Regions from separate parts of the Maribacter sp. HS genome, predicted to be linked through region 2. Evidence: riboswitches for the same ligand, from Rfam matches in the RefSeq annotation. Region 2 holds a riboswitch; the other holds the start of a gene.

Region 1 (16,347 bases), on a different contig from region 2:
TTTGGTGAAACATTTAGGCAAACAGATGATTTTTATTACTTTACCGGTTTAGAATTGCCAAATGCCATTTTAGTTTTGAACTTGAATAATCAAAAAGTTATTATCTATACACCAGAACAGGATATCAGGTTTGAAAACAGTTCTAGAAAAAATGATTTTCCCGGAAGACCTCTATTATATGACAATAGTATCATAAACAGAACAGGTATCCCACTCGCTTCCATAGAAGATTTTACCAATCTGTTGAATTTAGAAAACTCCAATAAATCTAAAATATTAATCAATAACGGTAGACCTGGTGAAGTAAAATTTGCACCCAATGACTACATAGCTACCTATTCTCCTGTTCAAGTTCTTTTAGAGGCAATCAAAAAGAGACATACAGATTTAAGTTTTGAAAATATCTACGAAGCAATTGCCAAAGTACGTATGATAAAATCTGAAAATGAAGTAAAAATCTTAAAACAGGCGGCAAATATAACAGTTAAAGGTATTAAAGAGGCAGCAAAAGCTATAAAACCAGGAATAGACGAACGTTATTTAGAAGGCGTTTTAGAAGGCGATTTCAAGAAAAATGGTTCACAAAGGCTAGCCTTTGGGTCCATCATAAAATCCGGACCAAATTCTCATTGGCCCTGGAGAATTTTAGCAACACATTATAATCGGAGAAACCGTATTATGCAAAATGGAGATCTTGTTATTTTTGATGTAGGGTGCGAATATGAACAATACGTAAGTGATATAGGAAGAACATTTCCGGTTTCTGGTAAATTCACAAATGAACAAAAAGAGATTCTGATGATGGAAACCAAAATTGCTGATGAAATTATTAAGTTTTTAAAACCAGGAATAACCTTTAAGGATGTGCAGAAATTCACCAATACCATTATTCCTGAACACTCAAAAAAATATATGCAAGTAGGTTTGTTTTTTGGTCACCATTTAGGCTTATCAACAGGCGATCCAAACTTATCGAATGCACTTTTAAAACCAGGCATGGTATTTACTGTAGAGCCGTGGTATTATAATCATGATAACAATATTTCAGTATTTACAGAAGATATGATATTAATCACGGAAGATGGTTGTGAAGTGTTAAGTTCGGACTTACCTAGAACACCTGAAGATTTAGAGAATTTGATGAAAAGTTAATCGCTACATTTTATTATACCTTATTTAAATGCTATTGAGAATGTTTTTTAATATTCCTGTAGGCTATTTACTTTTTAGATTTTAATCCTACAAACAACACAGTAGACACCAATAATAACAAAAGGTACCAAGTATTACCTACAAGGTCCAAATAAGTTATACTACCCTTTGCAAAGCTCAAAATCATAAGTACTTGAGCTCCATAAGGCAATAACCCTTGAGTTATACAAGCAAAAACATCTAAGATAGATGCTGTCTGTTTGTTCTCTAAAGCATACTCATCATTAATAGATTTAGCAATGGGTCCAGATATAATTATGGAGACCGTATTGTTCGCAATTGCCATATTAATAGTTGATACCAATGTTGCAATACCAAACTGTGCCGACTTCTTACTTTTTACAAAAGTTTTAATTTTTAATAGTATAAACGCTATACCGCCATTGTACGTCACCAAAGCGGCCAAACCACCCGTTAATAATGATAAAAGAAATATCTCCGTCATATTGGTAAAGCCTGTATATGATATTCTTGTAAATTCCAACACGGTGAAATCACCATAAAAGACACCTAAGATTCCAGCCGAAATTGCGCCCAATACAAGCGTCACAAAAACGTTCACACCTATTACTGAAAGTATAATTACAATTAAATAAGGCAAAATTTTAAGAATGGAATAATGATACTCTTCCATTTCCATTCCTACGGTATTCATGGTTAGACCTTCATACATTAAAATGGCCATACTTATAATGGCAGCAGGTACAGCTATTTTGATATTCGCCTTGAACTTATCACTCATTTTTACGTTCAGTGATTGTGTAGCAGCAATGGTGGTATCTGAAATTACCGATAGATTATCACCGAACATGGAACCTCCTAACAAGGCACCGCACAAAATACCCAGCGAAAAATTACCAGTATCCGCAAAACCAATTACAATTGGAGCCAGCGCTACTATAGCCCCTACAGAGGTACCCGTAGAAATAGACAAAAATGCAGCAATTACAAACACACCTACATATATATAGTGTCCGCTGATAACATCCAGACCTAAATGAACAATAGCATCTACACTGCCCATAGCTTTGGTTGTCGCTGCAAATGCTCCTGCCAATAAGTATATAAGACACATGGTCAAAATTTTATCATTACCGCACCCTTCTAAAAGAATGGCAATTTTCTCCTTCATAGATTGCTTAAACATGAGAAATGCTACCAGTATACCAGCAATTACGGCAATAGGAGCGGGTAGGGCATAAAAATCATTTTGAAAAATGCCTACGCCTAGAAATATTGCAATGAATATTAAAAATGGAATAAGTGCCTTTGCATTGGCTGTTACAGCTTTTACTTGAGTCATATATGGTTATTTGTAGAATCACGTTTAGAGCTATAGCAAATACAAGAGGAAGGATTTAACGTTTTTTCCAAGGTATTGGCTTATCGCTTTTAGCACCTTGCTCGTTATTGCAGGTTGCTATCTCTATTTGAGATTCTTGATAATTTAAGGGCGCAAAATTAATAAACCATCAGTACATAAAATCAAAAATTATACTAATTATATCTTAATTTAAACCGTTTCGACCAATTACAGAAAATGCCATTTTAAGATGACAAAAGGCTAAAAAATTTCACTTATACAATAGGGGCTTTTACTGAATTATACGCTCCATTCGCTGAGAAGCTTCATTCTCATTTAAACTTCGAACTACATTTAAAATCTAAACGGAGACTGGTATCTATACCTACTTAGATGCTTAAACCGTATAACAACCCTAAAAATTAAAATCGATGAGAAAAATGAATCTTAACTTAGGAACAACTGCATTATTTGTATGCCTGCTTTTCTTAACCTCTTGCAGTAATGATTCCGATGATGTTTCAATCACCGAAGAAGAAACAACAGATGATACTAGCGACACCAATGAGGCAAGTAGTACTGTGGACAGTGACTCCTATATTTTAGCCGTTGCACCAGACAATGGGGTATATTTAATTGATCATGATGGTAATACTTTATTTGATTGGGATTTCAATGGTGACCAATTGGGTAATGATGCCATGCTTCAATCTGATGGCAGCTTGGTAGCTACGATAAAAGCTGATAATCCACAGATAACCTTTGGTGGTTATGGTGGCGGATTTAGAAAAATAAACGCAGACCAATCCATTGAATGGGAAGTGGACTATTCTACTAGTACCTACATCTCACATCATGATGTAAATTACTTATCGAACGGAAATATCATATTTCCCGTATGGGAAGAAGTAAGTGCTGCAGATGCTGCCGAGATGGGATTTTCGGGTAATTTTAATATTTACCCTGAAGCTATTATTGAAATGAATCCTTTAACCCAAGAAATAGTTTGGGAGTGGCATGCTACAGACCATATTGTTCAAGATTATGATGAAAGCAAATTGAACTTTGGTGTCGTGGCCGATGTTCCCAACCTTATTGACATCAATTATAATAATGATCAAACTGATGGTGACATTATGCATGTAAACGGTATAACCCTAGATGAAACGAACGACCTTTTATACATGACCGTTAACTTTTATAGCGAGGTTTGGGTTATTGATCATAGCACCTCAACAGAAGAGGCTGCCACCAATACCGGCGGAAACTATAATTTAGGTGGTGACCTGGTTTACCGTTTTGGAAACCCCCTTACTTATGACAATGTTGGTGATGTTACCATGAACAGGGTACATTATCCTAATCTTTTTGATGATAATAAGATGTTGGTATTTGTAAATAACAAATACGATAACCAGTCTGCAGTAGCAGAATACCAATTGAGTCCGCCTTATGAACTGGTAGCCGGTCAAGATAATGAGCCTGAATTAATATGGGAATTCACAGATACCGATTTATATAGTAATGGTTTAGGCAGTGGGGTTAGAATGAGCAATGGCAACACCCTTATCTGCGAAGGCACAGGTGCTATTTGGGAAGTTAATAGCGACGGAGATGTGCTGTGGAGATTTACAAATTACAATAGACCGTGGCGTGCGTATGCATTTACAAAAGACGACGATGCAATAACCGCATTAGGTCTATAATTAAAGATAGTTTTTTTGATTGATTGATTGATGACGAAGGGCTCCAATAGCAATATTGGAGCTTTTCTATTTTTAAAATTCATCTACATGATGAAATATAAGCAACTAGCATTGTTCAAATATGTAACCGGTAAAGGTTCAGGCATTCGCTTTAAATCTTATGGCATACACTTAAAATTCCTCTTAAGTCTTTGTTTTATCAATAGGTTTACCATTCCAAAATTACTAAGATCAAAAAAATGAAAATATATACTACGCTATTATTGTTATTTGGTTGGGCAATTGGGCAAGCTCAAAATACAGAGGATAATATTACTTATCAAAGCATTATAGACGCAGAACATATTATGGTCCAATTAAGTACAGCAGACCAAGCTACTATGATGTCTATGTTGCACCAGGGCTTTTACGTGTATTTTGATGTTAAAGGAAAAAAGAAGAAAAATGTTTCCATTCAATATCCAATCAATATTACTCCGCCAGAACGTCCAGAACGAAATGAAAGAGATAGCAATACTCGTAAAAAAACGGATGAACAAGAGCGGAAAGGACCGGACATGAACAAGCTATTGGAAGAAATGCCCAGAACGGCACGCTTTATTAATTTTGACCATGAAGAAGAATTTCATTTAGACCTAAACAATCTAGGTGTTACCATAAACTACAACTTTGACGAAGCTTCAAAAGAACTTCATTATCACTTAAAAATACCAAAAAATAGCATTGCTGATAATAACACCAAACTATCCAAATTATCCATTGGTATTGTGACTCCAAAAACTAAATCAGAAACAAAAACTGTGGGCTCAAATGTTAGTTTTGGTGCTGGAGGTCAAGGTGGTGGACCTGGAGGTGGCAGAGGTGGTCAAGGTGGTGGTCCTGGCGGTGGAGGTAGAGGAGGTTCTCAAGGAACACCACCACAAGATCAGCGACCAGAAGAAGTCTCCATTAATATTTGGTTTAAGGCCGATGCCAACAATTAAGTATTACAAAATTTTTCATCTATTGATTCTATAGATACGTAGTAATAATTACACTATTGGTATATATTGTTTTCACTTACTAAGAGGTAAATATACTTTTGTAACACATAAATATTAAAACACATAACCATGAAAAAAGTAATTGCAACGTTTATCATTATTGCTTCAATAACCAGTTGTAACAGTGTAAAGAACATGAACACCTCATCTATGTCCGATGCTGCTACATTATTAAGCTCACTAAGTTCTAATTCTACGGTACAGCAGGTGGCGAGCTTATTTAGCCTATTGGATACCAACAATGATCAAGCTATTAGCTCAACTGAAGCTATTGGCGAAGTTTCTGAAAATTTTGATGTATTGGACACTGATAATAACGCTAGCCTTAATTTAACCGAATTGGAAGGTATACTTGGTTTGTTAAAATAAAACCTTCCATATAAACGTATTCCCCCTAATACGTTTATTTTCATTTTGAGTTATTTGCTAAGAACCCCCTGTTTAAGATAAACAGGGGGTTCTTTTTTTGTAGAAGATTAATAATGAAAACTTAATTCGTTGCTTTATTAAATTTGTAAGTAATACCAATATTTAATCCAAAAGAAGAGTATGGTACTTTTTGGGACAGTTCTTTAGAAGTATCAGTATTGGTATTCGAGAGGTTATCTACGTACGTAGTAGTTCTATCTACACCTTCTGGCAAATTATCAATGGTATATAGCCCACTAACCGCTACAGTACCATCAGGTAGTTTTACATCTGTATTGAATTCGGATATTTCAGAATCTTTACGCTTTAAACTAATACCGTAATATTCAGCTTCTACAAACAGGCTAAAATTATCATCTAAATCATATTTATATCCAAGAGCTCCCACGAACCCTAAAGGAAAATGTCCATGAAAATCCTCTTTATAGTTCGTTTCGGAATAAGAGCCTTCCGGTACACCAAAAGCCTCGGCTTCGGCTTCAGAAAAAACAGATTTTTGATAAATGACACCTTCCGTTTTACCTCCCAATTTTAATAATGCTCCAAAACGTCCATATATATTATTGGTAAATTTATATACCACAGATGCGGAAGCACCAAATGCCCTTGCCCTTGCAACAGCATTCACTTCTGTATCCGGTAGACTAACAACAGAAATATCCTGGTCAGCACCATGCAAATAACCTACTCCAAGATCAAAACCGAAAGAGTCGTCAAAAAAATAGGTGCCTCTAAGTTGAAAGTTTGTGCCTTCTCCATAACTGCCATATGAGTTTTCTGTTTCCGTTGTCGTAATTCGTTCTCCCAATTTCATACCTGCACTTCCAACGGCATAACCAGAACTTGCCGAGACTTGCCATTGCCCATATGCCGTTGTGCTAAAAATTGCCAACACAGCTATTAACATTTTATACTTCATAATTCATTTTTTATGTATTAGATCAAGTAAATTTCATTCTAATCATTAAACCCAATTTTTCTTAAAAACCTAATAAATATTACGCTTAACACTTGCTAGAGTGCGTATAAAAGAGGTAGAATAAGAGTTTTAGTATTGAGCTTTTTTTAAATTGAACGCCAAATTTACATCAAACCAATAATACAGCTTAGCTTAAAAGATTTTTTAACTAATTATATTAATTTGAATTATAAACCTATTGAAATAAATGAATGGTTAATCCTCTATAAACGGATCGGCATATTTCTCATCAATGATAAACTCTGTATCGGTCAAGGTATGTAGAAAATCAACTAATGCTTGTTTGTCATTATCGGATAAGTTCAATCGGCGAACGTTATTACCTTGCGTAAGTCTATTATCCAAATTTGGGTTGTTCTGTACACCGCTATTGTAATGCTCAATAACCTCTTCAAGAGTTTCAAATCTACCATCGTGCATGTAAGGTCCTGTTAAAGCAATGTTTCTTAAAGATGGCACTTTAAATTCACCCAAATCATTATTATTACCGGTTATACCGCCCACGCCCGGATCTGTAATAGTAGCATCTAGCCCGTTGTTTCTAGCAGCATCACCCACAAAAACATTGGTAGCATGACAATCAAAACATCTGGTCTGGTTGCTCATAAAAAGTTGCTTACCTCTATTTTCTGAATTTGTAAAATTTGGAAAGTTGTCATCTATATCGTTTACTTGTGCCAAACCTTCATCAAATTTAGATTCATATGAAACCATAGAACGTATAAATTGAGATAATGCCAATGCTATACGCTCACTGGTAACATTGTCATCACCGAAGGCATTAGTGAATAAAGCTTCATAATAATCTACGACCGACAGTTTTGCTTCCAATTCAGGCAAAGTTAGTCCCATTTCCAAAAGGTCTTGAATTGGAACCAATGTTTGCTCTTCTAGACTAGCCGCTCTTTCATCCCAAAAAAATCTTCCATTTTCATAAAACCTGGCATTTGCCAGCCCCATTGAATTTCTTGAAGTTAATTCACCATTAAACCCTGTACTTAAGGCAGTAGGATCAGAAAAACCATGTTCTTGAATATGGCAAGACGCGCAAGAAATAGTATTGTTCCTAGATAAATTAGTATCATAGAACAACACCCTGCCTAAAGTTGCTCCGTTATCTGTTATTTCGTTATTGTTAGGGGTATTATCTTCATTTCTAACATCATTATCCAAGAAAAAATCTGGCAAAAGTATATTGGCATAATTGAAAGGAGAATCGGCAAGGCTAATATAGATGAATCAATGGTAAGGTCATTAGTATTTTCTTCATTATCATCAACAACCGTATCATTATTTTCATCATTGACCAATAGTTGTTCTTCTTCGGTTATATCTATATACTCATCTTTACTACACGAACTTAAAATAATCACTAGTAAGCAAATTGGGACAAAACACTTTTTCATATTACATTGTTTTTTAAAAGATTGATAAAAATTAAAAAGTAGTTTTCTGTCATGGAGGTCAAATAAATTAGGGTAGGGTAACGGTAGAAATATGGTATTGCAAAAGCTTCGCCATTACTGGCGAAACTTCTACAATCCAAGGGTTAAGAATTAAAAATTAGGGGATAAACTAAAGTTGTTCACTGCGGCTGAAATCTCATAACCTAAACGAGCGCCTTCATCGCTATCAGCTTGTATATGTACACCCAATGGTATCCTAGAATATCCATTTTCTTCGGCCATTTCCGTAAAAGAACTGAACCTTCTAGGGGTGCCATCAAAATCTGATCTTCCGGCATGGGTTCTATCGGTAAAGTTAATGGCGTCTCCCCCAAATATGTCTATAAAAACTCCCGATGCCGCCGCTGCAAATGTAGCATGCCCTGACGGGTAAGCCGGAAAAGCTGGATTGGGGCTGGAAATGAATCGTGCTAAATTTGTTTGAAAATCATCGTTGATGTACTCCAGAATAAATCTACTTGGTCTTTCTGAATTATAGGTGTATTTATCATCCCAAGCAGAAACCGCAGCATCATTAGTTGCAAAACCAAGCTTCAGCAACAACTCCAATGCTTGTTCAAAATCCAAGTCTTCCTGTTCAATTAATTGATTGGCAATGGAAAACTGCCTACCAGGAGGACTCATCATTAACCCTTCTACATCATCTGACCAAAATTCGGCTATCCAAAGATCTTCGTTATCTGATAACCTAGCGGTTGTAGCAGAAATCTCAACTTCTTCCATTTGCTCATAATAGCCACTATTTCTATTAGTGTTGTGGGAAAATGGCGGCGGTGTGCTAGAGGTCTGTTCCGGACTGATCACAAATGTTCTTACCCTGTTCCAATAAGGAAACCACGCACTTTCTCCTTCAGATGCCGCCCATAAGCCTTCACCAACAGGTGCTACATATGATGCAGGATTAGGATCTAACTGTTGAGATTCTGCTTCGGTATCGGTTTGGCTATAGGCAATTACACTTTCTGCGACCAAAGTCCCCCATGCTATGGAATTCTCAATTTCTTCTTGTGAAAGTTCTTCCGTTAGTTCATCTGCCAACTCATCCTCTAAAGTTGCAATACCCGTTTTTGCATTATTGGAAACACTGAACATAAAATGGTCCATTACCAAGGCATAACATGTGTTAAGTGCCAAATTTCTATCTACGTTATTTGCTCTTTCATCTAAATCAAGATTAAAGCCCTGTAATTGACCTTGTGTAGATCCATAACCATCCATATCCGCTACGGCAGTTTCGTACCCGGCCAAATGAATGTAGGCTAAAGCTCTTGCTGTAGTATTAGGTCTTAAGCCATCAGTATATCTATCCAAAACCAGCCAAAGATCATTCCAATCCACAATTAATTGCACAGTCTCCTCAGATGGGTTCAAGCCATTGTTACGGTTATTTTGCCTTCTAGCGGTCAAAGAGTCTTGGGCCACTGTTTCAAAATCATCTGTGTCCGTTTCACTAATTTCAAGTACGTCTAACTCATCTTTTGCACAAGCCTGTAGTAGGATCACCGATAGGATAATCAACACCCATCTTAAATTATAATTTCTCATAAATTTCTGTATTAAAGGTTAATGTTTAACTGAAGGCCTTTTGTGCCTTTCCCTTAATACGCTGAGGTAGTACATATACCCAACCCTCTTTTTGAAAAAAAAATAAAATCTATTGATTTACTACCTAATTAATGGAAAAACCCAAGTAGTATTTGAAGTATAATTAGTTATTAAAAATGTATGCTGAACTGTAGGTTGGGGGCAAAACCAATAGTTTTACGATAAGGTTCATCTACTGGTGGTTCATTTTGAAAAATATTGACAATATTGTCCTGATCAAATAAATTAACGATTGACAAGCCCACAATTCCTTTCCAACTTTTCTTAGTGTTCGTAAAGCCATACGTGGCAGAAACATCAAATTGATGCATACTTGGAAAACGTTCTGTATACGCTATATCCAAACTATTTTGTGAGGTATTGCCATCTTCATCAAAATCTGGAACAACTACCGGCATACCTGAAAAGTAACCCCAGGTCACCGCCAAATTAAAAGGATCTAAGTGCCATAAACCCGTAACGTGTAAGATATGGCGTTGGTCAAAAAAAATGGGTGAATCGGTATCAAATTCGGTATCTACCTCACTTAATGAATAACTGAATAACGATTCAAAATTATTCCAACGCTTTTTTATAAATAGATCAGCCCCAACACTTGTTAACTTTCCTTCTTCAAGTATACTGGTATTAGTTTGCACGGTTACGTTTTTCGTATTTCTACTGTACAATTCTACATCAAACAGCCAGCCCGATCTATTGTATAAAGCTCCTATCATGGCTTGGTAGCCCTCTAAAACGGATGTAGTTGCATCTGGCAGATACCAAAATTGAGATTGATCATTAAAATCATCAAAATCGTCACGTAGTTTTTTTTGAATAAATTGATGTGAACGACCGGCAGATGTTTTTAAATACAATGCATCACTAAGACTTATATTTACTGATAATCTGGGATCCGCATAAAATCTTTTATTGGGTTCAAAATAGTCTGCATGCATGCCTAAATTGGCCGTCACTTTATCATTCCAGTTTTTATTGTATGAAATGAAAGTACTATGGGTCAATGCATTTTGATCCCTACGACTGTCAACACTATTTTCATCATTTCGCTGATCAAACCGTAAATTATAATCGGTAAGGGTGTACCCCGTTTCTAAAGTAGTATTCTCGTTCAACTGTAGCTGAACTTCACTAATAAACCGAGTATCGTTTATTGTATTGGAATATTTTTCAAAACTTGAGCGTACATCTGCAGAAAAGCCCTCACTTTTATTATCAATATACAATGACGATGTACTTACTCTTGCCTGTGCACTTAATCTGTCCAAAAATGTACCTTCCCATTTTATAGTCATTCCCCAATTATCCAAATATAAATCCCTGAAATCCCTGTTATCTTTATCATCCGAATCCTCTAAAACTGCAGACAATCTATTCTGTATATTTATATAACTAATTGTTGCTTTATGATTCTCATTGATATCATAAATCAATTTTGAATTTATATCATAAAAGCCAACTTTAAAATAATCACTATTTACATCGTTGGTAACAGATTCTAAGCGGCTGCCTTGAAAATTTAAATTTGAAAAAGCCCTTAATTTAGGTGAGTTAACTCCTGGGTAGTTTGATCTACCAGCCACATAAAGCGCAAGTTTATCTTTTACCAAAGGTACTTCTGCCGTTGCGCCAGCATAAACCGTATTCGCTTGAACGGTATATGAAGTTGAATCTGGCACCTTGTTTTTTGTGGTCATGTGAATAAGTCCGCCAACACGACCTCCCCATTTGGCAGAAAGCGTATTTCTTTGAATCTCAATTTCACTTATAGTAGTTGGGTTATACGGTGCGATAGCTCCAAAAAAATGTCCATTATGGTATATTGGGATATCATCAATTTCAATAAGGGACTGATCAAAGGTATTGCCCCTAAAATTTAAACTACCTGGCTTACCGCTAGGGGTGTGTACACCAGGTATATTCTTAACTACATTAAAAACATCTCCGTCCGTTTCACCCGCAAGCAAACCCAAAGATTCCATGTTTATTTGAAACGTATTATCGCTAATTTTAGCGTTGACCCCCCTGGTCAAATAATCTGTTATCTGAACCTCATTTAAATGAATCATTGCGTGTTGTAGTCGCAATGGAGATTTTAGTTCATTTAAATCCATAGCTTTCATATGTATGGTATTATAAAAAGCCGAATGGATATGAACGGAATCTAATGGAAATAAATTCTTAATGGTATAAGTAGATTTTATAGGGTATAAAAACCGTTCTTCTCCAGAATTTATCCGAATAGTAACATTACTTACAAATTCTTCAGTTTCTGAATCTACTACCGTAAATGTTACATTTTGCCTAACTGGAATAATCATAAAGGAATTGGTCCCGTTCTCTACAAATTTGACAGGAGCTATTTCTTTAATAGCATTTATGCAATGAATTAAATTATCACATTTAAAATTAGAGGGTAGAACTACTGGGGCTAAAAGGGTATGGTTATAAGTAAAATCTACATTGTAAACATCTTTGAGTTGCTCTAAACGATCAACCAACTTTAAAGCAGGTTCATTTTGTGAATATGTTGAATGATGATAAAATATACAGAAGAAAATACTAAGGAGAACCGTTATTATTGCACTCTTTTTCTGTTTATAACTTATCATACTAGGTTTTAACTGATTCAATGTTATTCAAAAATAACCTTATTACGGTCTTTAATCCGGTATTCAATCTCCATAGTGGTAAAAATAGTGGTAAGGGTATGTTGCAAATCTTTATGTTCTATTGTTCCTGTAAATTGTAATGACTCATAAGCTTTGGGAAGATCTATTTCCACATTATAATATCGTTTAACATCAGCAATTACATTCTTTAGCGGTGTTTTTTCGTAATTGCTAATACCGCTCATCCAATCTGGACGAGACAATTGATGGGTTGTTAATTGGAGTTCTCCATTATGCAGTGTTACGCTTTGACCCATGGTTATTATTTTGTCATTTTCTTGGTATGAAACTTTTATTTTACCTTCATAACAATACACTTTAAATTGATCGTTTTGTGTATTGATATTGAATTGTGTTCCTAAAACCGAAACTTGTGCTGTAGGTGTATTGACCACAAATGGTGACCCACTGGTCACCTTAAAGTAAGCTTGCCCTTTAAGTGTAACAAGCCTACTTTCTTCCCATTTGTTTTCATTATACGTAATACTAGAACCAGCATCAATTGCTACCTGAGAACCCAATGGCAAGTCTATTGTTTTATTTTCTGCAATTTCGGTTGTGATGGTAGTTGCCCCAGTAGACATAAAATACCAAACGATGCTACATGTAAATAGTACGGCCAAACCTGCGGCAATACCCAACCAATTTTTATTTGTAGATTTTTTGATCGGTACAACCGTAGCATTCGCTTCTTTTAATCTGGACAAACCCGCATTTGCATTAAATGGTTTAACTTTCCAAGTATCAATATCATCTATAACCGTTTTGAGCGCATCTAATTCACCCGATGCTTTCAGTTGTTCTTTCTCCTCGTCACTTAAACGATCATCGATCCAACGGGCAATTAAATTATTATCTTCTAAATGCTTGCTCATACCAGTAATACGTTTGAAAAACTATTTAACCAACCCGTTAAATTGAAAAATCTTTAATTTCTGAAATATTGTTCAATTTTATCAATGCTTTTGAAATGCGTTTCTCAATTGCTGTTTCACTAACTTCTAATCTTAATGCAATTTCTTTATAGGTTAATTTATCTATCCTGTTCATTAAAAAAGCTTCTCTTTGCTTTTCTGGCAGATTAGATATAACAGTTTCAAGCTTTAACCTAAACTCTTTGGTTCTAAGTTTAAAATAAGGATCTTCATTCTCTTGTTCAAGCACTAAACCCCTTTCAAATTTTAATGCTACTTTTTTATTACGGAGCGTATCTATCATAAGGTTTCTTGCCATTTTATATAAAAAACCAGCTACCTTATCGTAAAGTACGGCACCACATTTAGACCACAATTTCACGAATGAATCATGCACAATATCCTCTGCACGTTGCATATCCCCAAATTTGTAATACAAGTAATTACGTAAACTTTCTGCATGGGTTCTATACACTTGATTGTAAACCTGCTCTTCACAAATAGATGGTTCTTGCCCCATTGATCTAAATTAATTCCTTTATCTATAATAATCCGTACTACTATATTTAACAGCCTTTATAGCTTAAGATGCAATATACTATAAAAATAAAAGCCTATAGATTACTATAGGCTTTGATATATTCATGGTTGACTATTTTGACAATGCTCAAGGAGCGTATTTAATTACTTACTACAGTTTTGATTATAATACAGGACAATAGCTGCTAATTCTGCTCCTTTACCATATTCATCATCTTTAAAGTCCCCATTGTTCATTTTATCTATGAGTGCTTTGCAGTCTCCTATTTGCTTCTTCACCTTTTTCTTGTATCCTATCCAGTCTACATCGCCGACAACTAGCCTATATACCTGTTCAAGATCCGAACCTGACTTTTTAATGAAGTATTTAATAATAGTACCTCTGGTACTTGGTCCTCTTACAACTCTTCTTGATACTTGTTTTGTTTGACTAGCGGTTAAGTTTCCACTTTGTACATAATAGGTATCGTAATCAGTTTGTATACTACCATAATTGGTTTGAATATTTTTGGCCAAAAGCATCGTACTGCCATAAACCATAACTTGATATTCCTCTAATTTTTTAGATTTTGCGGAGGTTCTAAAATATTCAATGTCACCTGTCTTTATATGCTCAATTTCTTCATGTGCAATTTTAGCAGTTTCTGAACCTTCTGCTGTAAATAGAATCTTACTACCCTTATTTTCTACTATACCCTCTTTAACATCTCCATTTTTAAAGGTCACTGTACCTTTGTGTTGTGCTGATAAATTTGATAGTATTAAAAATAATGCTACTAATGATAAAGTTTTGAAATTCATTTGTTAATGGTTTAAGAATTTTAGAAATTCTATAACGCACTACAAATAAATTAATTACATACAACTCAATCTTTGAAGAATCTTTGTCAAGTTCAAATACAATTGTTACAAACAAGTACTTGTATAGAATCTTCTGCAAAAAACAGGTATAACCAGATATTTATAGTTACACGACAACCTATTTATAATTACTTACTTTTTCGCCAAACATGTGGCTATAAACCTCATCAATTGCATTATGAATATCTGATTTTGTAAAAGGTTTTGCTACAAAATCTATACAACCAAGCTCTTTTGCCACTACTTCAAATTCTTGTTTGGTTGAGGTAGATATAAATGGTAATCTATCACTGAACATTTCTAAAAATGAGAGTCCGTTCATACCAGGCATTTCTATATCTGAAATTACAAACTGAGGTTTGTTGATTTGTATATGTACCCATGCATCATAAGAATCTTCAAAAGTGGTTATCTTACCTACTAAAGGGTGGGTTGTAGCCAACTTTTCAGCCAAGGACAACCAAAGATGAGAGTCATCTACAATAACTAGTTCGAGCTTCATACTTTTCGAGTTTAAAGAGGGAAAAGTATCCTATTGTCTCAAAATGAAAAATTAATTCGGTTGAACGGTTTAAAAAGGTCTTCAAATGTTGAAACAAGACATTGAAATCTCTCTTATTCATTACATTTATCTGTAAAAACAGGTGCTTAAAATATCCTGTTAAACCAGTGTTTACCACAAAAGTAGAAGGCTAGAATTTCTTCTAGCCTTTTGTTCCTTATAATCTTCTTAGGTTTATACCTGTCAAGACTGTACTAATTATTGACAAACGGCTCACCATATCCGTGACCGCAAATTAATTTAAACAAAACATGCTTCGCACTTACCTTGTATCAATAATTGTGATATCTCTATTTTTCTGTTTGGAATTTCGGGAAGTGATACATGTACGGGCAAACAATCTACCTTACCACATTGTAAACATTGAAAATGTGGATGAACATCTTTATGTTCTTTAGAGGTACAGCCGTTGCATTTTGCATACCATTTTAATCCATCTTTCCCTAAAAAGGAGTGTAGAACTCCATCATCTTCCAACTTATCCAATACACGATAAATAGTGGTTTTATTGAACGTATCTCCTAACTGCTCAATTAAAGTTTTTGCAGAAATGGCCACTGAGCCTGTGCTAAACTCATTAAGTAAAACCTCAACAGCCTTTGTTTTTCTAATTACTCCCATAAAACAAATATAACGCAACTTTGTTGCATTAACAAATATTATGATTACATTTGCAACTCAGTTGTATTAACAATAACATCAATGCTATTAATTAAACAAAAATCTGACATTTTAGGAACTTTTGCCAGTTCCTTATGTCTTATTCATTGTATTGCCACTCCATTTCTATTTCTGGCTCAAGCTAGCGCAGCAACCTTTTACAGTGGTCCGCCTGTGTGGTGGAAATCTTTAGATTACGTGTTCTTGGCTATTTCATTTCTTGCCATATTTTGGTCAACAAAAAACACAACAGTAAAATGGATAAAACCAATGCTTTGGTTAAGTTGGTCTGTACTGGCGGTAATAATTCTAAATGAAAAATTAGACCTTTTCCCAATACCAGAATTTGCTATTTATATTCCTGCTATTGCATTAGTTACATTGCATTTGTATAA
Region 2 (16,347 bases):
TACTCAAAGAATTCAATTCTAAACACACCTTTTTTGCATTGGGCAAGCTTAAAATACTGGCAGGTTCGTCATTCAAAACAAAACTATATGGATTATCGTTCACCAATAAAATATCATGTTCTTGGGCAAATGCCACCATCTTTATAAACTGCTCTTTGGTTGCCGTAGCACCTGTTGGCATATGAGGATAGCTTAACCACATTACCTTTACCCTTGATAAATCTTGCTTTGCCAATGCCTCCAAATCTGGAAACCAACCATTATCAGCGGTTAAATCATAGTATTTTGGCACGGCCCCTACCAAATTGGTTACAGAGGTGTATGTTGGGTACCCGGGATTTGGTATCAATACCTCATCACCCTCGTTCAAAAAAGCCAGGCTTATATGCATAATACCTTCTTTTGACCCCATTAAAGGTAAAATTTCGGTATTTGGGTCTGCGGTAACACCAAATTTATTCTTATAAAAATTGGCTATGGCATCTCTTAACTGAGGCAAGCCTTGGTAACTTTGGTATTGGTGCGCACCGTTCTCTAACACTGCTGCTTGTATGGCTTTTAAAACCTCTTGGGACGGAGCCAGATCAGGACTACCAATACCCATATTAATGATAGGTTTACCTTGTGCCATTAAACCACGAACTTCTCTCAATTTTTTTGAGAAGTAGTATTCCTGTATGGTATCTAACCTTTTGGCAGTACGTATCATTGTCTTACATTTTTATATTCACCCAAAATCTTAAAGTCTTCTGCCATGATGTTCAATAGACTTTTAGCCTTCGTAAAATCTGCATAATCATTAAAAGTTACATCAACAAAAAAAGCATATTTCCAAGGTGTTTCTATCACCGGTAACGACTGTATTTTGGTTAAATTCAATCTACAATCGCTCATGACATTAAGCACTGCCGCTAAACTACCCCTTTTATGGTCGGTTAAAAACCGTAAAGACGCCTTACTGATCTCTGCCTCTGGCAGTGCATCATTTTTTGTTTTTACAATGATAAAACGCGTAGCATTATTTTGAATGGTTTGTATGTCGTTCGCTACGATGTCCAACCCATATAATTCTGCTGCAACGTTAGGAGCAATAGCCGCTACATGCTTAAGTTTTTCTTTTTGAATTCGCTTTGCTGTCTCTGCCGTATCTACGTCTTCCACCAATTTTATATGCGGATATTGTCTAAAATATTCCTTACACTGCAATAGTGCCATTGGGTGTGAACTTACTTCTGTTATATCCTCAATCTTCTGGCCTTTTAATACCATTAAATTGTGATGGATGTTTAAATAATACTCCCCAATGATGTGTAGGTCATTATGGTTTACCAAAGCATAATTAGGAATGATAGATCCTGCAATGGAATTTTCAATGGCCATAACACCCTGATCCGCTTCTTTGGTCAACAACTTATCTACCAAAGCATCAAAAGAAAGGCATTCTACCAACTCAATATCATCACCATAACAATCTTTTGCCACTTGATGGTGGTTACTGCCCTTTATTCCCTGTATGGCTATTTTTAGACTCACTTTTGCTCCGTTTTATTCAAAAAAAAAGTTCCGATGTACATCGGAACTTAGATTCTATTTTATATTTAAAATATACTACAACAGTCCCGTACCTCTCTTAAAAAAGAAGTAAAAATAAAAACCGTTCCAGAAATATTGTTTTGTCATCACTTTTGTAATCTGTGGCTAATGTAGTAATTATATTTAAAAATGGCTGTTTTGGATTTTATTTTTTTATAAAAATCAATTTCTTTCTCAAAAAGTGAAGGTTTTGTGTTAAATCTTTAAACCTCTTACCATCTAAGTGCAATACCTAGTCCATTCTCATTAGATACCGGTCTAAGTTTAAAAGCCGTTTTATCATCAAATTGCTTATTATAAGCAAGTATAGCTTGTTTTCTTGCCTTATTAGAACCATTCAAAAATATAATAGCAATTATACCAGAGCCAATACCACCCAACAATGGCCCAATTGCCTTTCTCGCTTTATCCCTGTCACTTACAAAAGGGTCATTGTTAAATAATTCTACCGAGCCCCAGGTTACTCCAACTATTTCGCCGACTAAAGCAATGGTAGCGATACTCTTTTTTGTGTCAGCTTTTTTCCAGTCGCTATAAATTTCATCATTACTAGAAAATAATTCTTTTACTTCCTTCTTGGTAATTTCCTTATCGTCTTGATAATACTCCATTCCCCATATGCCCGTAAACGTCGTAATTTCTTGTGCAGAAACGTTTATGGCCATTGCAAACAATACAATTAAAAAACACTTTACCTTCATGTCAATAAATTTAAATTTGATAATCTCATAGCGTTAAAAAGTTACTTTAATTGTGCATTGGGCTGATAATAGAAGGGAATAGACCATTTAAATTCTTTAACATCACCTAACGTTTTAGTGACCAACAGGGTATTATAACCTTTTTTCAATAACTCTTTGTCAATAAAACCTACAATACCAAATTGTTCTGAAACGGCATGGTCTTTCTTTAGGAAATCAATATTTAACAAAGTACCATTGAGGGTAACCTTATGATATTTTTCATAACAATCAAGATAAAATTTTCTTGATTTAACTCTTTCCTGTTCATTGGACAAACTATCGTCTTCTTGATATTCGCCGCAAGTAGCAGCTTGATAATTACGTTCATGATGAAATACGGGAATAAACAGCTTTACAGTCTCACCCGTTATAATATCAGACTGTATTTGTGGAGTCAACAAAAATGATTCATCAGGGTTTTGATCACTATAATAACTCAAGTACATTAGATTTACATCATGATCTTTTGGAAAAATCAAATGAGGAATGTTGGTATCTTGAAATTTCACTAATGTCAAAAATATGCCTGATGCAAAAAACGATAGCACGAGATAAACTAAAGACTTTTTCTTCTTAAAATTAGACCCAAAAACCATTGAAACCTGCAGTAAATTACGGTATAAAGGACCATAGGTAACCATTGATGTAAATTTGACCAATTTAAACATCCAAGTTTGTACCAATACATTAGACTTGTACTTTTTTAAATTTCCGATGACACTAAAAATCATTTGTAATACAAGAAGACCTGAAATTATAAATAAAGGTATTAACAGTATATAACTTGGCACATAATCCAACAACAAATTATATATCAGCATATAAATACTTAAAAACAAAGACATGTAAGAGTAAATCAATAGAATAGTAAATGCTGAAGAAAAAATTACACTGCATAATTCATCTACCTTTTGAATAGTATCTTGTTGCTTTGGGAGTATGGACAAAATCTTCTCGGTATAAATTTTAGAGTATACACTATCTTCAATACTATAATCTGGAAAAACAGAATTCAACCCTACTAATCCAATCCAATACGCTCGTAAAACGAAATGAATTACGAACATAGAGACCAGAATACTAATAGCCAACAAGCCTAAAAAAACAATCATATACCCATAAATGTATTGCTCAACGGGTAATAGATCAATGTATTTATTTGTAGCCCATTCTATTAAACCAAATAGTTGAAACGTTCCAAAAATGGCAATTGCAGAAACTAGCAATTCTGCTTCCCAACTTTCTTCTTTAAGTCGTTGAAGCCATTTTATGTTCTTTTTTTTCTCTTCAACTGGGGTGGTTTCTGGTGGTAAGCTCATTCTATATTAAAAATCTCACGGTTAGCGAGACTAATATACCCTTTCTTTAAATTTTAAAAAACATTAAATCAGTTGGAATCAAGCTCATCAAAAAAAGAATCTATCACAACATTAAGATCTTCTTGTACTTTAGGGTCTGTACTATTGATCAGAATTGAAAACACCAATTGCTCTTTTGGATACACGAAAAAATTGGAATACCCACCTACCCCACTACCCACATGCCCAAAAAACTTACGCCCTTTGGCATCTTCACTTACCTGCCAACCTAAACCGTAGTATGTAGAATTACCGTTTACTAGCTGAGCAGTTAAAAATTGATTCAAAATATCTTTTTCGATTTCTATTTTCTCATCTAAAAATGCTTGCCCGAATTTTGCAATATCTTCTGAAGTTGATAAATAACCTCCACCAGCAAGCTTATAAAAGATATCTACGGGAGTCGCTTTTCTAAACCCGGACAAGCTTTTGGTATAAAATGCAGTTACATTGTTCTGTGCTTCGGATGTTGCAATAGCATTCACATCTATATCCGATTGCTTAAGGTTATCATCAGGATGCCTTCTTGGTATGTATGTGTTTTTCATTCCCAAGGGATCCAATACTTTCTCCTGCACATATGCTTCAAACGGAATACCACTTGCTTCTTGCATGGCCGCCGAAATCATTACCCAATCAAAACTATTGTACAAATATTCGGTATCTGGTTCAAATACCAACGGATCGTTTTTAAAGATTGACAAACCGTCCTTTATGCCAAAAGGTTCGTTCAAGGCGAATTCCTTGCCTTTATACACGCGTATACCTGCAGTGTGGCTAGCCAATTGACGAATAGTGAAATCCCACTTTTTCTTGGGGTAATCTGGCAGATAGGTATAGAAAGATTCGTCTAATGAGATCAACCCTTCTTGCACCATATGTGCCAATGCGGTAGCCGCTATAGGCTTGGATACACTTGCAATTCTAAAAATTGAGGATTTTGGGTCTACATATTTTTTGGTATTTAAATCCGCATACCCATACCCTTTTTGGAAAATGGTTTTTCCTTCTTTTAAAACCGTAATTGCCAATCCTGGAAATTTGTTATCGGCATACATATCTTGTAAAATAGCATCTGCTTTTACCAATCCGGTCAAAGTCGGGTCATCTCCCAACACTCGTTTAGTAGCGAATACATTTTTCAGATATTTTAAAATGGGATTCATTCCACAAAAATCAATCTTCCATTATACAATTCTTCCACTTCAACAGTTGCTGGTCGGTTATAGCTTTGTAAATCGCCAGTACCCCTTAATACTCCGGTAAGACTTTCTTGCGGATTCACTAAAATATCATTTGAACCTCTATGGTTTATGGTAACACGATCAGTGATCAATGCTTCAGCCTCAATTCTAGAATCACCCGCAGCTATGGTAATACTCATACTTTCCGCTGTTCCTTTCAACTTAAAATAGGCAATGCCGTTAACCGTTAAACTTAACGAAGCCACTTCTAAATCTAAATCAAATTCCCCATCTGTTGTTTCTGCTTCCGGATTCGTAAAACTTTCGGACAACAATCTTAAGCTATCAAAAGCCAAAACTCCGTCACTTTTAATAGGAAAACCTGTACTGCTACGTATACTGGTCAAATTAGGGGTAGTTACGTAGATCGTAGTGGTAGCATAATCTCTTACATAATTACAATCGTTCGTATCCGTCAGTAATAATTGACCATCTTCTACAACAGCAGAAACCTCATTTCTAAGATTTTCACCGGTTTCTATTTCTACTTTTTGGGTGTCGCCTTGTTTTATAACTAAAGTCACATTTTCAAATACGGTAATACTCGTAAATTCAGCTACTGTAACTTCTTCTCGTATCATATCACCTGTACTCTGAAAACAATCTGAAGCGTTTTCGGAGTCGCAAGAATTACCTATGAGCAGCAAAACAAACATAGTAGTGAAGGTCAAAAATGTTTGGCACATCCCTTTTGTCCAAATGTCTATTTTATGTTTTCTATTTTCTAACATCATATTTCTACAATCGTATTCCTATCCCAAATTCTACCGCTTCCGCTTTTGCGCCGTGAGACTTTAAGGTTACCGCCCCAAAAACCCTATCTCCAAAATAGCGCTTTAATCCCACACGCAAATAGGTGCGACCTTCAAAATCGAACGGATAATACACGTAGTAGCCAAATTGTGAAATGACGGACATTTCATTAATGAACAGTTCATGACCCGCAAATACACCTACCCTTTTATAATCATCATCTGCATCCACATTATTCTCTGGAAAAGCAATACTTTGATACCTGATCAACTCTTTCAAAAAATTAGAAAAGTATACATCTGTTCCCACTTGAAGAGCACTTTTTCTTCCAACCCTTTTATCGGCATAGGCAGAAAGCACTACAAAGCCATATTGACCGGAATCAATAACATCACTCTCGTTTAAACCAGCTCTCAACGCAATATTGTAACGCAATGGCTCAGTCAATTTTTCTTTTCCCCTGTGTACATAATCAATTTCAGCACCACCATCTAGATCATATACAAAACCGGCATTAAATGCCAAGGTATTAGTAGACGTATTCGGTGCCCTAAAATTGGCGTTGGAATAATGAATTACGGACACACCTGCCTTAAAACCCAATCCTTTTATAATATTCTCTTTATGATAGTTCAGCATTAAGTAGGTTGAACTTAAAAAATCCGAGCCGTAGGCATTATTTCTAAAATTGGTCTCTTTATCGTACGGGTTAGTAGCGTATGCAATACCTTGCCCTACGCGTAATTGCATGTTCCGCCTAAAAAAGTAAAAATTGTAGTGCGCATACAAACCATAATTATCGCCCAACGTGCTGTTGTTCGTATTCTGATAAATAAAAGAGTAACCCAGATCCGGATAATTATACAACTCTTCCCATTCTTCTTCCCCGTACGTTTTGCGGTTATAACTTAAAATAACCCCTGCCGGGTGCGATGTGATCAAATGCGAAATATCTGGATTGTGCAGTATGATGGAACCATAGAATTGGTTGGCATCAAGCGTGTACTTCTTTTTCTTGGTACCTTCTTGCGCAAAGCAAAAACTTACCGATAGCATTACAATGGTTAGAAACTTAAAATTCATTGTAGGCAAAAATAGTTATAAGTATCAAGTACGAAGTATTATGTACAAAGTATTATCATTATCGGACATTTTGTACGTAATACGCTCTACTAAATACTTTTTAAACCTTTAAAATAGTGCTTCCGCTATTGCCTTAATATTATCGGATTTCCCCATAGAATAGTAATGCAATACAGGAACACCTGCCGCCTTCAATTCCTTAGATTGTTGAATTGCCCATTCTATACCTACTTTACGTACATCTTTGTTGGTGGCGCAAGCATCAACAGCTTCTATTAAATCTTGCGGCATATCTATTCTAAACACCTGCGGCAATAATTGCATGTGCCTCTTTACGGCAATAGGCTTAATGCCCGGTATAATAGGTACGGTAATTCCAATTTCCTTTGCAGCTTCTACAAATTCAAAATACTTTTTATTATCAAAGAACATTTGCGTAACCACATAATCCGCACCGGCATCTACCTTTTCCTTTAATCGCTTTAGGTCCGATTGTAATGATGGAGATTCTAAATGTTTTTCCGGATAACCCGCCACCCCTATACAGAACTCACTACTGTGCTCGCTCTCCACGGTTTCATGTAAATATTTACCTTTATTCAAATCCTGGATCTGCTTTACCAAATCTATAGCAAACGGGTGTCCTCCATCAGTAGGCTCAAAATATTTTTGCTCACTTCGGGCATCACCACGTAAAGCCATTACATTCTGTATGCCTAAATAATGACAATCAACCAACAAGTATTCCGTCTCCTCCTTGGTGAAACCGCCACAAAGCACATGAGGCACCGTATCTACATTATATTTATGTTGAATAGATGCACAAATACCCACAGTACCAGGTCTCATACGTGTTGTTTTCTTATCTAAAAGCCCTTCTTTTTTAATATAGATAGTTTCTTCACGCGATGTAGTCACATCAATGAACGGAGGGTTAAACTCCATTAAAGGATCAATATTATTGTACAATTCCTGAATATTTTTCCCCTTTACCGGCGGTACGATCTCAAAAGAGAAAAGTGTTTTTCCCTTTGCATTGGTGATATGGTCTGTAACTTTCATTTTATATTCTTTTACTCTTGGTTATGAGCAAACCTTCAAGAGGCTTATTTACTTTAATTCTTCTTTGGGCGTTCGGGCGGGCTTTTCGCTATATTTTTTCTATTTCATCAACTCTTTTTACTTAACATTGGCACAGTTCAGAAATAGAAAAAGATGCCGCTGCAATCCCTAACGCATTAGTCCACTATATTTGGTGCAAGCCATTTCTCGGCTTCTTCAAACGAAATCCCCTTTCGTTCCGCAAAATCCTTTACTTGATCCAGTTTTATTTTACCAAGACCAAAGTAACGGGCTTCCGGGTTACCAAAATAATATCCGCTTACAGATGCGGCCGGCCACATGGCAAGACTATCTGTTAACTCCACACCTATGGTTTCCTTTACTTTCAGAACATCCCAAATGGTCAATTTTTCCAAGTGATCGGGACAAGCAGGATAACCAGGCGCAGGACGAATACCTTTATAAGATTCCTTGATTAAATCTTCATTGCTCAGATCTTCATTGGCGGCATAACCCCAATGCGCTGTTCTCACTTCTTTATGCAAGTATTCAGCAAATGCTTCGGCTAAACGATCCGCCAATGCCTTTACCATGATGGAGTTATAGTCATCTAGGTCTTTCTCATATTGCGCCGCCATTTCTGCCGTACCAAAACCTGTGGATACACAGAAACAACCCATGTAGTCTTGTTTCCCAGATTCTTTTGGAGCAATAAAATCCGCCAAGGCATAATCTGCGACTCCTTCCCTACGCTCCAATTGTTGGCGAAGGGTACGGAAAGCATAGTTCCCATCTGTTTTGGCTCCGCTAGGCGACCCTGTATTCCCTTCTAAACTTGAACTAGTATCGACTAAAATATCATCGTCATTAATGGAATTCGCAGGAAACAGTCCAAATACACCTTTAGCCTTTAATTTCTTTTCGGAAATTATCTTGTTCAGCATCTCTTGAGCGTCTGCGAATAAATCGGTTGCTTGTTCCCCAACAACCTCATCGGTCAATATTGCAGGATATTTACCATGTAGTTCCCAACTTCTAAAAAATGGAGTCCAATCTATATAGGGTACCAAAACATTCAGATCCAAATCTTCGATCACCTGAATACCCAATTTGTTCGGCTTTACAATTTCAGAAGTTTTCCAATCTATTTTAAACTTATTTCTCCGTGCCGCAGAAATTGGCTTATATGTTTTACTAGATGAACGGTTCAAGAACTTTTCCCTAAACACATCATAATCATCTTTTATACTTTTCTTATAGCTCGTAGATGTTTCTTTTTGCAACAAATCACCCACCACGGTTACCGCTCTAGAAGCATCGTTTACATGAACTACTGCCTCTTTATATTGTGGATCAATCTTTACCGCGGTATGTGCCTTACTGGTGGTTGCACCACCGATCAACAACGGAATGCTGAAATCTTTACGTTCCATTTCCTTTGCCAAATGCACCATCTCATCCAATGATGGGGTAATTAATCCGCTAAGCCCTATAATATCTACATTATGCTCAATAGCTGCCGCAATAATTTTTTCCGGTGGCACCATTACGCCTAAATCAACAATCTCATAATTGTTACAGGCCAATACTACACCCACAATATTTTTACCAATATCATGAACATCGCCCTTTACGGTTGCCATTAAAATCTTTCCGGCATTATCAGAATCTCCAACTTGCGGATTCAATAACTTTTCTTCTTCAATATAGGGTAATAAATAAGCTACCGCCTTCTTCATCACTCGGGCAGATTTTACCACTTGCGGCAAGAACATTTTTCCGCTACCGAATAAATCGCCCACCACGTTCATACCCGTCATTAAGTTGCCCTCAATAACTTCAATTGGCTTATTGGCAGCCAACCTGGCTTCTTCAACATCTTCAATAATATATTGATCAATACCTTTTACCAAGGCACGGGTAATACGCTCTTGTAAAGGTTCTTCTCGCCACGATAGATCTATTTTACTTTCCTTGGTTTTACCAACTACAGATTCGGCAAAATCTAGCAAGCGCTCCGTTGCATCATCCCTCCTATTTAGAATAACATCTTCTACATATTCCAATAAGTCTTTAGGAATATCATCATACACCTCTAGCATACTCGGATTTACAATACCCATGTTCATACCCGCTTTTATAGCGTGGAACAAGAAGACCGAGTGCATAGCCTCACGCACCGGGTTATTGCCCCTAAATGAAAACGAAACATTACTAACGCCACCACTTACACTGGCATGTGGCAAGTTTTCACGGACCCATCTTGTAGCTTCAATAAAATCGACAGCATTTAATTTATGCTCATCCATACCCGTTGCTACCGGAAAAATATTTAAGTCAAAAATAATATCCTCTGGTGCAAAATTTACCTTGTTCACCAAAACATCATACGAACGTTTTGCTATTTCAATTCTACGGTCATAATTATCTGCCTGACCTACCTCATCAAAAGCCATAACAATTACCGCGGCACCATATCTTTTTATGAGTTTGGCGTGGTGTATAAATTGCTCTTCGCCCTCTTTTAAGCTAATGGAGTTTACCACACATTTACCTTGAACAACTTGCAGACCAGCTTCAATGATTTCCCATTTAGAACTGTCGATCATAATTGGCACACGAGAAATATCCGGCTCCGATATAACAAGGTTTAAAAATTTCACCATGGCCTGTTTACCATCGATCAATCCGTCATCCATGTTAATATCAATAACCTGGGCACCATTTTCAACCTGCTCCCTAGCCACTGCCAACGCCTCTTCAAACTTTTCCTCTTTTACTAAACGAAGAAACTTTTTTGAACCCGCAACGTTTGTTCGCTCACCAACGTTTATGAAGTTCGTTTCTGGGGTAACAATTAGGGGTTCTAGGCCGCTAAGCTTTAGAAAACGTTGTTCGTTATTCGTTGTTCGTTGTTCGTTCTCTTTACTCATAACTTCTTGTGATAATTTATGAATCCGTTCAACAACTTTTTCACTCTTTCTATTTCTTTCAAAACGATATCTGTATCTGAAATATAATTTAAATCTCCTGCTAAAATCAACTGGGTTTCCAACTCGAATAAGGAGCCTCTAGCAATATGTAAAAAATGAATTGTTTCTTTATTGGATTGTCTTCCACAACCTTCAGCAATATTTGAAGGAACAGATATAACACATCTTCTCACCTGTGAGGTTAAAGAAAATTGCTCATCTTGTGGAAAGGACTTCGTCAAAACATATACTGTTTTCACCAACATCCTAGCCTGCACCCAAATATCTAATTCTTTATAATCCATATCATATTTAAAAAACCACGATAAACCATTAACGAGCAACGAAAAACGATTTATTTACCGACAACTGTCAACTTTCTAGGTTCATACTTGGCTACCACCTCAGCAATCGCAGTAATATGTTCCGGAGTGGTTCCGCAACAACCGCCAACTATATTTACCAATCCTTTTTCCGCGTATTCTTTGATCTGTTCCGCCATTTGCTCAGGAGTTTCGTCGTACTCTCCAAATGCATTTGGCAAACCGGCATTGGGGTGCGCTGAGACCGCATGTTCACTTTTGGTGGACAACACCTCTAAATGAGGTACCAACTGGTTTGCACCTAAAGCACAATTAAACCCAACCGATAAAATAGGAATGTGGGATATGGATATTAAAAATGCCTCGGCCGTTTGACCCGATAACGTTCTACCGGATGCATCGGTAATAGTACCACTAACCATTATGGGAACATCTATATTTCGTTCTTCTTTAACTTCTTCTATGGCAAATAATGCCGCCTTGGCATTGAGGGTGTCAAAAATGGTTTCTACCAATAAAATATCCGACCCACCATCTAATAAAGCTTCTACCTGTTGTTTATATGCAATACGTAGCTCATCAAAAGAAATAGCCCTGTAACCTGGATCATTTACATCTGGTGACATACTTGCCGTTTTATTGGTGGGTCCAATACTACCGGCTACAAAACGAGGTTTATTTGGTTCTTTTGCAGTGAACTCATCTGCTACCATTTTGGCAATACGCGCAGATTCATAGTTAAGCTCATACACCAAATCTTCCATAAAATAATCTGCCATAGCAATCGTAGTTCCGGAAAAGGTATTGGTCTCTACAATATCTGCCCCAGCATCAAAATACTGACGGTGAACATCTGCTATAGCATCGGGTTGCGTTAACGACAACAAATCATTGTTACCTTGCAACGGATGTTCCCAATCCTTAAAGCGTTCTCCCCTAAAATCTTCTTCAGTAAACTTATAACGTTGAAGCATAGTACCCATGGCACCATCCAGTATTAAAATACGCTCTTTTAAAATTTCTTTTATATCCTTCATTTTACGCTTAACAAATTATTTGTTCGCTTTAAAATATATGATATCAAGTAAGGAAAGGAAGGTAATTATGTTCTTTCTTTAGTTATCTGTCCTTTTGAATTAGGATAGAATGTAGCACCTTCTTTTCCATTACGGAAAGGGTTGCCAAGGTTTCACAGGGTCTAGTCCCTCCGCCTTTCTTGATAACAATACAATTTAATTAGGAACGAATTGCAAAGTAACGGCACTACTCGCTCTTTACCAAGACTTCAATGGTTTTTTTAGCCAACGAAATTCTTAAAAAATGTCACAAAAAAAGCCCCCGCACGTCTAAAGCATCCGGAGGCCGTACTACTCAAATAATATAATTTATGCGATACTCTGCACTACTTCTTTCTTTGCTTCTTTCTTAGAACCATCAAAACCTTCAACACCACCAACAGTAGTATATTTCATTACAAAGCGCTTACCTGGATTGATCTGCTGGTATGCATATTGACACATAACGGCTGCTTCATGGAAACCTGAAAGTATCAATTTCAACTTACCTTCGTAAGTATTAACATCACCAATGGCATATACTCCCGGTATATTGGTCTGGTAATCTTTTGCGTTATTTACCTTAATGGCATTTTTCTGAATTTCCAAGCCCCAATCACCTATAGGACCTAATTTAGGAGACAGACCGAATAAAGGAATAAAATTATCCACTTCTAAATAAGTATCTTCTTTTTCCTTGTCCGTGTGCTTAATAACCACTGCCTTAAGTTCATTTTCACCGTGCAGCTCTTTTACCTCAGCTTTGGTAATCAACTTGATTTTACCCAATTTCGCCAGTTCAGATGCTTTTTCAACGGAATCCAATGCCCCTCTAAATTCATCCCTTCTGTGTACCAAGGTTACTTCTGCCGCTACATCGGTCAAAAATATAGCCCAGTCCAAGGCAGAATCACCTCCACCGGCAATAACCACTTTTTTATCGCGATATACTTCTGGATCTTTGATCATATAGGAAACACCTGTATCTTCAAAGTTTACAATATTAGAAATAGGTGGTTTTCTTGGCTCAAAAGAACCCAGACCACCTGCAATTACCACTACAGGTGCATTGTGCTTTGTTCCTTTATTGGTAGTTACCACAAAAGAACCATCTTCTAACTTATCTAGCGTTTCCGCTCTTTCTCCCAAGGTAAATCCTGGTTCAAAAGGCTTTATCTGTTCCATAAGGTTGTCTACCAAAGTACCTGCCAAAATTTCTGGAAATGCAGGAATATCATAGATAGGCTTTTTAGGATATATCTCTGAACACTGACCACCTGGTTGTGGCAATGCATCTATTAAATGCGTTTTTAACTTTAATAATCCTGCTTCAAATACCGTGAACAATCCGGTAGGTCCCGCTCCTATAATGAGCATATCTGTTTTAATCATAATTCTCTTTTTAGTAAAAAGTAATTCTACAAAGTTGACATCATTCTATACAACTACTTTTTAGCTTCTTTTAATTTCACTTATTCTATATACTTATCCTTTACTAAATATGCTATGCTTTATTTACTTCAACAAAACTGACATTTTCTTCAGCAAACTTATGAGTTGCCTCCGCTAACGCTTCACGATGTCTAACTACTTCTCCTATGATAATGATAGCAGGATTAGAAAGCTTTTCTTTCTCCACCACATCAACTATGGTATCTATAGTCGCAACTCCTATTTTTTCATTCTTTCGTGTTCCGTTCTGAATTATAGCTATAGGTAATTCCGATTTACCTTCAGACTTAAATAATTCTACTATCTGAGGGAGTTTTGACATCCCCATCAATATGACTACCGTAGCACTACTTTTTGCAGCTAAGGCAACATCTGTTGATAGTTTATGCTCTTTTGTAGTTCCTGTAATTACCCAAAAACTTTCTGAAGAACCTCTTTTTGTTACCGGAATATTTTGATATGCAGGCACACTTAAACTTGACGATATGCCTGGTACCATGGCTACTTGCAACCCATGGGAAGCGGCATATTCCATTTCTTCCGAACCACGACCAAATACAAAAGGATCCCCTCCTTTTAACCGCACCACATGTCCGTTAGATTTTGCCCTACTTACAATAAGCTCATTAATTTGCTCTTGTTGATATGCATAGCATCCTTTGCGTTTACCTACAAAAATCAATTCCGCATTCTTGGCATAATCCAGCAACTCCTCGTTCACCAAAGCATCGTACAAAACCACATCGGCATTTTCCAGCGTTCTGATCGCTTTTAACGTAATCAGCTCCACATCACCTGGTCCTGCACCAACTACGGTCAATTTAGGTTTCTTTATATGTTGTAAATGATTTGCCATTATCTATGCTTCTGCCAATTCTTGCTGTCTGAACTTTTCAACAGTTTCCAAAAATTCTTTCGCATCCTTTATGTAAGATTGTGCAAATTCTTTTGTTGGTTCGTTCTGATTTAATTGAAGTACCAATTTTTCAAATCCGCCAGCTACGGCAATTCTGCCATCGGCAACAAATTTCTCATCAAAATCCTTAATGATACTTACGTGGGTATTCACTTTTGTATTTTCTGCGGTCAACATCGCCTTAGCCGAGTTTACCATAGAAGAATATGCGTGATAGATACTGGCAGACCATTTTTCGGCATCGAACATTTCTTGTGCATTCTGAATTTTCTCTTCACTTTCAAAAAGTAATGTTGCGATCAAGTCGATAACAACACCGGCACACTCACCTACACCTATAGCTTTTTCATAACGCTCCGTATTACCCCAATCTATAAAGTCTTCTGGCGTTAAATCATCTATTGATGATAATGGGGTAAGAAAATCATAGAAATACATTTGTCCTTTTTCGGCATAATAATCCGGGAACGATAGATCTCCACCGTTGGCATCAAAATCATTTAAGATCAAACGCAATGCTTCCGGACCTCTTTTACTTGGCACTTTTACCACCTTGTCCGCAAAACGACCATTACCGTTACCATCATTGCTACCGCCCAACAATACCTGAAGCGCAGGAGCTACCAATTTATCCTTTGTACGAACGGACATGCCCTGAAAACCAATATTTGCCATATTGTGCTGCCCACAGGCATTCATACAACCACTGATTTTTATAACAACATCATCGTTATTAATATAATCTGGGTATTCTGTTTTTATCACTCTTTCCAGTTCCTCTGCAATTCCTGTACTACTTGCAATTCCTAGGTTACAGGTATCCGTACCTGGACAAGCGGTGATATCAAGAGCCTTATTATAACCAGCCTCTACAAAACCTAACTTTTCCAATTCAGTATAAAAGAATGCTACGTTCTCTTCTTTTACGAAAGGAATCAAAATGTTTTGACGTAATGATAATCTTAACTCACCCGCTGCATATTTCTGCACCAAGTTTGCCAATAAACGTGCTTTATCCGTATAGAAATCACCCAATAACACTTTAATACCCAAAGCAACATAACCTGGTTGTTTTTGTGGTATTACGTTGGTAGATTTCCACTGTTCAAAAGCTTTTACGTCACTAATCTCTACTGCCGGAACCTCTAATTCTGACACCTTTACCTTAGGATATGCCTCTGGGTCTATTGGAAAAGTATCAAAAGGTACAGCCGTTTTCTCTGCCGCCAAAAGCTCCTTAAATCCGTCAAGACCTAAATCTTTCAACAAGAATTTCATTCTAGCTTTAGCTCTACTTTTACGTTCACCGTAACGGTCAAAAACACGAACCACGGTTTCCATTAAAGGAATTATTTGATCCGCAGGCAAAAAGCTATACAACTCATCCGCATGTCGTGGTTGGGAACCCAATCCGCCACCAAGCATTACTTTAAAACCTATTTCACCATTTTGTATTTTGGCTATAAAGCCCAAATCATGCATATAAGACAAACCGGTATCTGAATCACTTGCGGAAAAAGAAACTTTGAACTTACGTCCCATTTCTTGACTTACAGGATTTCTAAGGAAATACTGAAATAATGCGTGTGCATATGGTGAAACATCAAAAGGTTCATCAACATCAATACCAGCCGTTTCACTTGCGGTTACGTTACGTACCGTGTTACCACAGGCTTCCCTTAAGGTAATTTCATCTTTCTCTAATTCTGCCCACAACTGCGGCGTTCTATTCAAATCCACATAGTGGATCTGAATATCTTGGCGTGTGGTAATATGCAATCTACCTGTAGAAT

What was found. A riboswitch is a leader RNA that binds a small molecule or an ion and turns the genes downstream of it on or off. The one in region 2 is predicted to bind S-adenosylmethionine.
Region 1: it holds a riboswitch for S-adenosylmethionine, as region 2 does, so the genes downstream of both, VBZ51_RS11240 (Na+/H+ antiporter NhaC family protein) here and VBZ51_RS15295 (homocysteine S-methyltransferase family protein) in region 2, are expected to answer to the same signal.

What each region holds. Positions count from the first base shown of each region.
Region 1 is NZ_JAYLVV010000004.1:377,846-394,192, reverse strand. Features, by position in the region: gene VBZ51_RS11245 (aminopeptidase P N-terminal domain-containing protein) at 1-1,152, shown strand, start outside; gene VBZ51_RS11240 (Na+/H+ antiporter NhaC family protein) at 1,220-2,515, opposite strand; SAM-I-IV-variant riboswitch at 2,567-2,663, opposite strand; gene VBZ51_RS11235 (arylsulfotransferase family protein) at 2,956-4,221, shown strand; gene VBZ51_RS11230 (hypothetical protein) at 4,461-5,204, shown strand; gene VBZ51_RS11225 (hypothetical protein) at 5,334-5,633, shown strand; gene VBZ51_RS11220 (outer membrane beta-barrel protein) at 5,755-6,612, opposite strand; gene VBZ51_RS11215 (cytochrome-c peroxidase) at 6,868-7,860, opposite strand; gene VBZ51_RS11210 (hypothetical protein) at 7,794-8,078, opposite strand; gene VBZ51_RS11205 (vanadium-dependent haloperoxidase) at 8,229-9,683, opposite strand; gene VBZ51_RS11200 (TonB-dependent receptor plug domain-containing protein) at 9,854-12,355, opposite strand; gene VBZ51_RS11195 (FecR family protein) at 12,379-13,290, opposite strand; gene VBZ51_RS11190 (RNA polymerase sigma factor) at 13,328-13,849, opposite strand; gene VBZ51_RS11185 (hypothetical protein) at 14,014-14,670, opposite strand; gene VBZ51_RS11180 (response regulator) at 14,849-15,232, opposite strand; gene VBZ51_RS11175 (Fur family transcriptional regulator) at 15,533-15,913, opposite strand; gene VBZ51_RS11170 (MerC domain-containing protein) at 15,995-16,347, shown strand, end outside.
Region 2 is NZ_JAYLVV010000006.1:87,230-103,576, reverse strand. Features, by position in the region: gene VBZ51_RS15345 (pyridoxal phosphate-dependent aminotransferase) at 1-709, opposite strand, end outside; gene VBZ51_RS15340 (prephenate dehydratase) at 706-1,533, opposite strand; gene VBZ51_RS15335 (hypothetical protein) at 1,806-2,294, opposite strand; gene VBZ51_RS15330 (hypothetical protein) at 2,336-3,655, opposite strand; gene VBZ51_RS15325 (serine hydrolase domain-containing protein) at 3,724-4,860, opposite strand; gene VBZ51_RS15320 (head GIN domain-containing protein) at 4,857-5,672, opposite strand; gene VBZ51_RS15315 (acyloxyacyl hydrolase) at 5,677-6,774, opposite strand; gene metF (methylenetetrahydrofolate reductase [NAD(P)H]) at 6,883-7,836, opposite strand; gene metH (methionine synthase) at 8,013-10,769, opposite strand; gene VBZ51_RS15300 (four helix bundle protein) at 10,766-11,113, opposite strand; gene VBZ51_RS15295 (homocysteine S-methyltransferase family protein) at 11,164-12,168, opposite strand; SAM riboswitch class I at 12,248-12,357, opposite strand; gene VBZ51_RS15290 (NAD(P)/FAD-dependent oxidoreductase) at 12,517-13,578, opposite strand; gene cobA (uroporphyrinogen-III C-methyltransferase) at 13,691-14,494, opposite strand; gene VBZ51_RS15280 (HEPN domain-containing protein) at 14,498-16,347, opposite strand, start outside.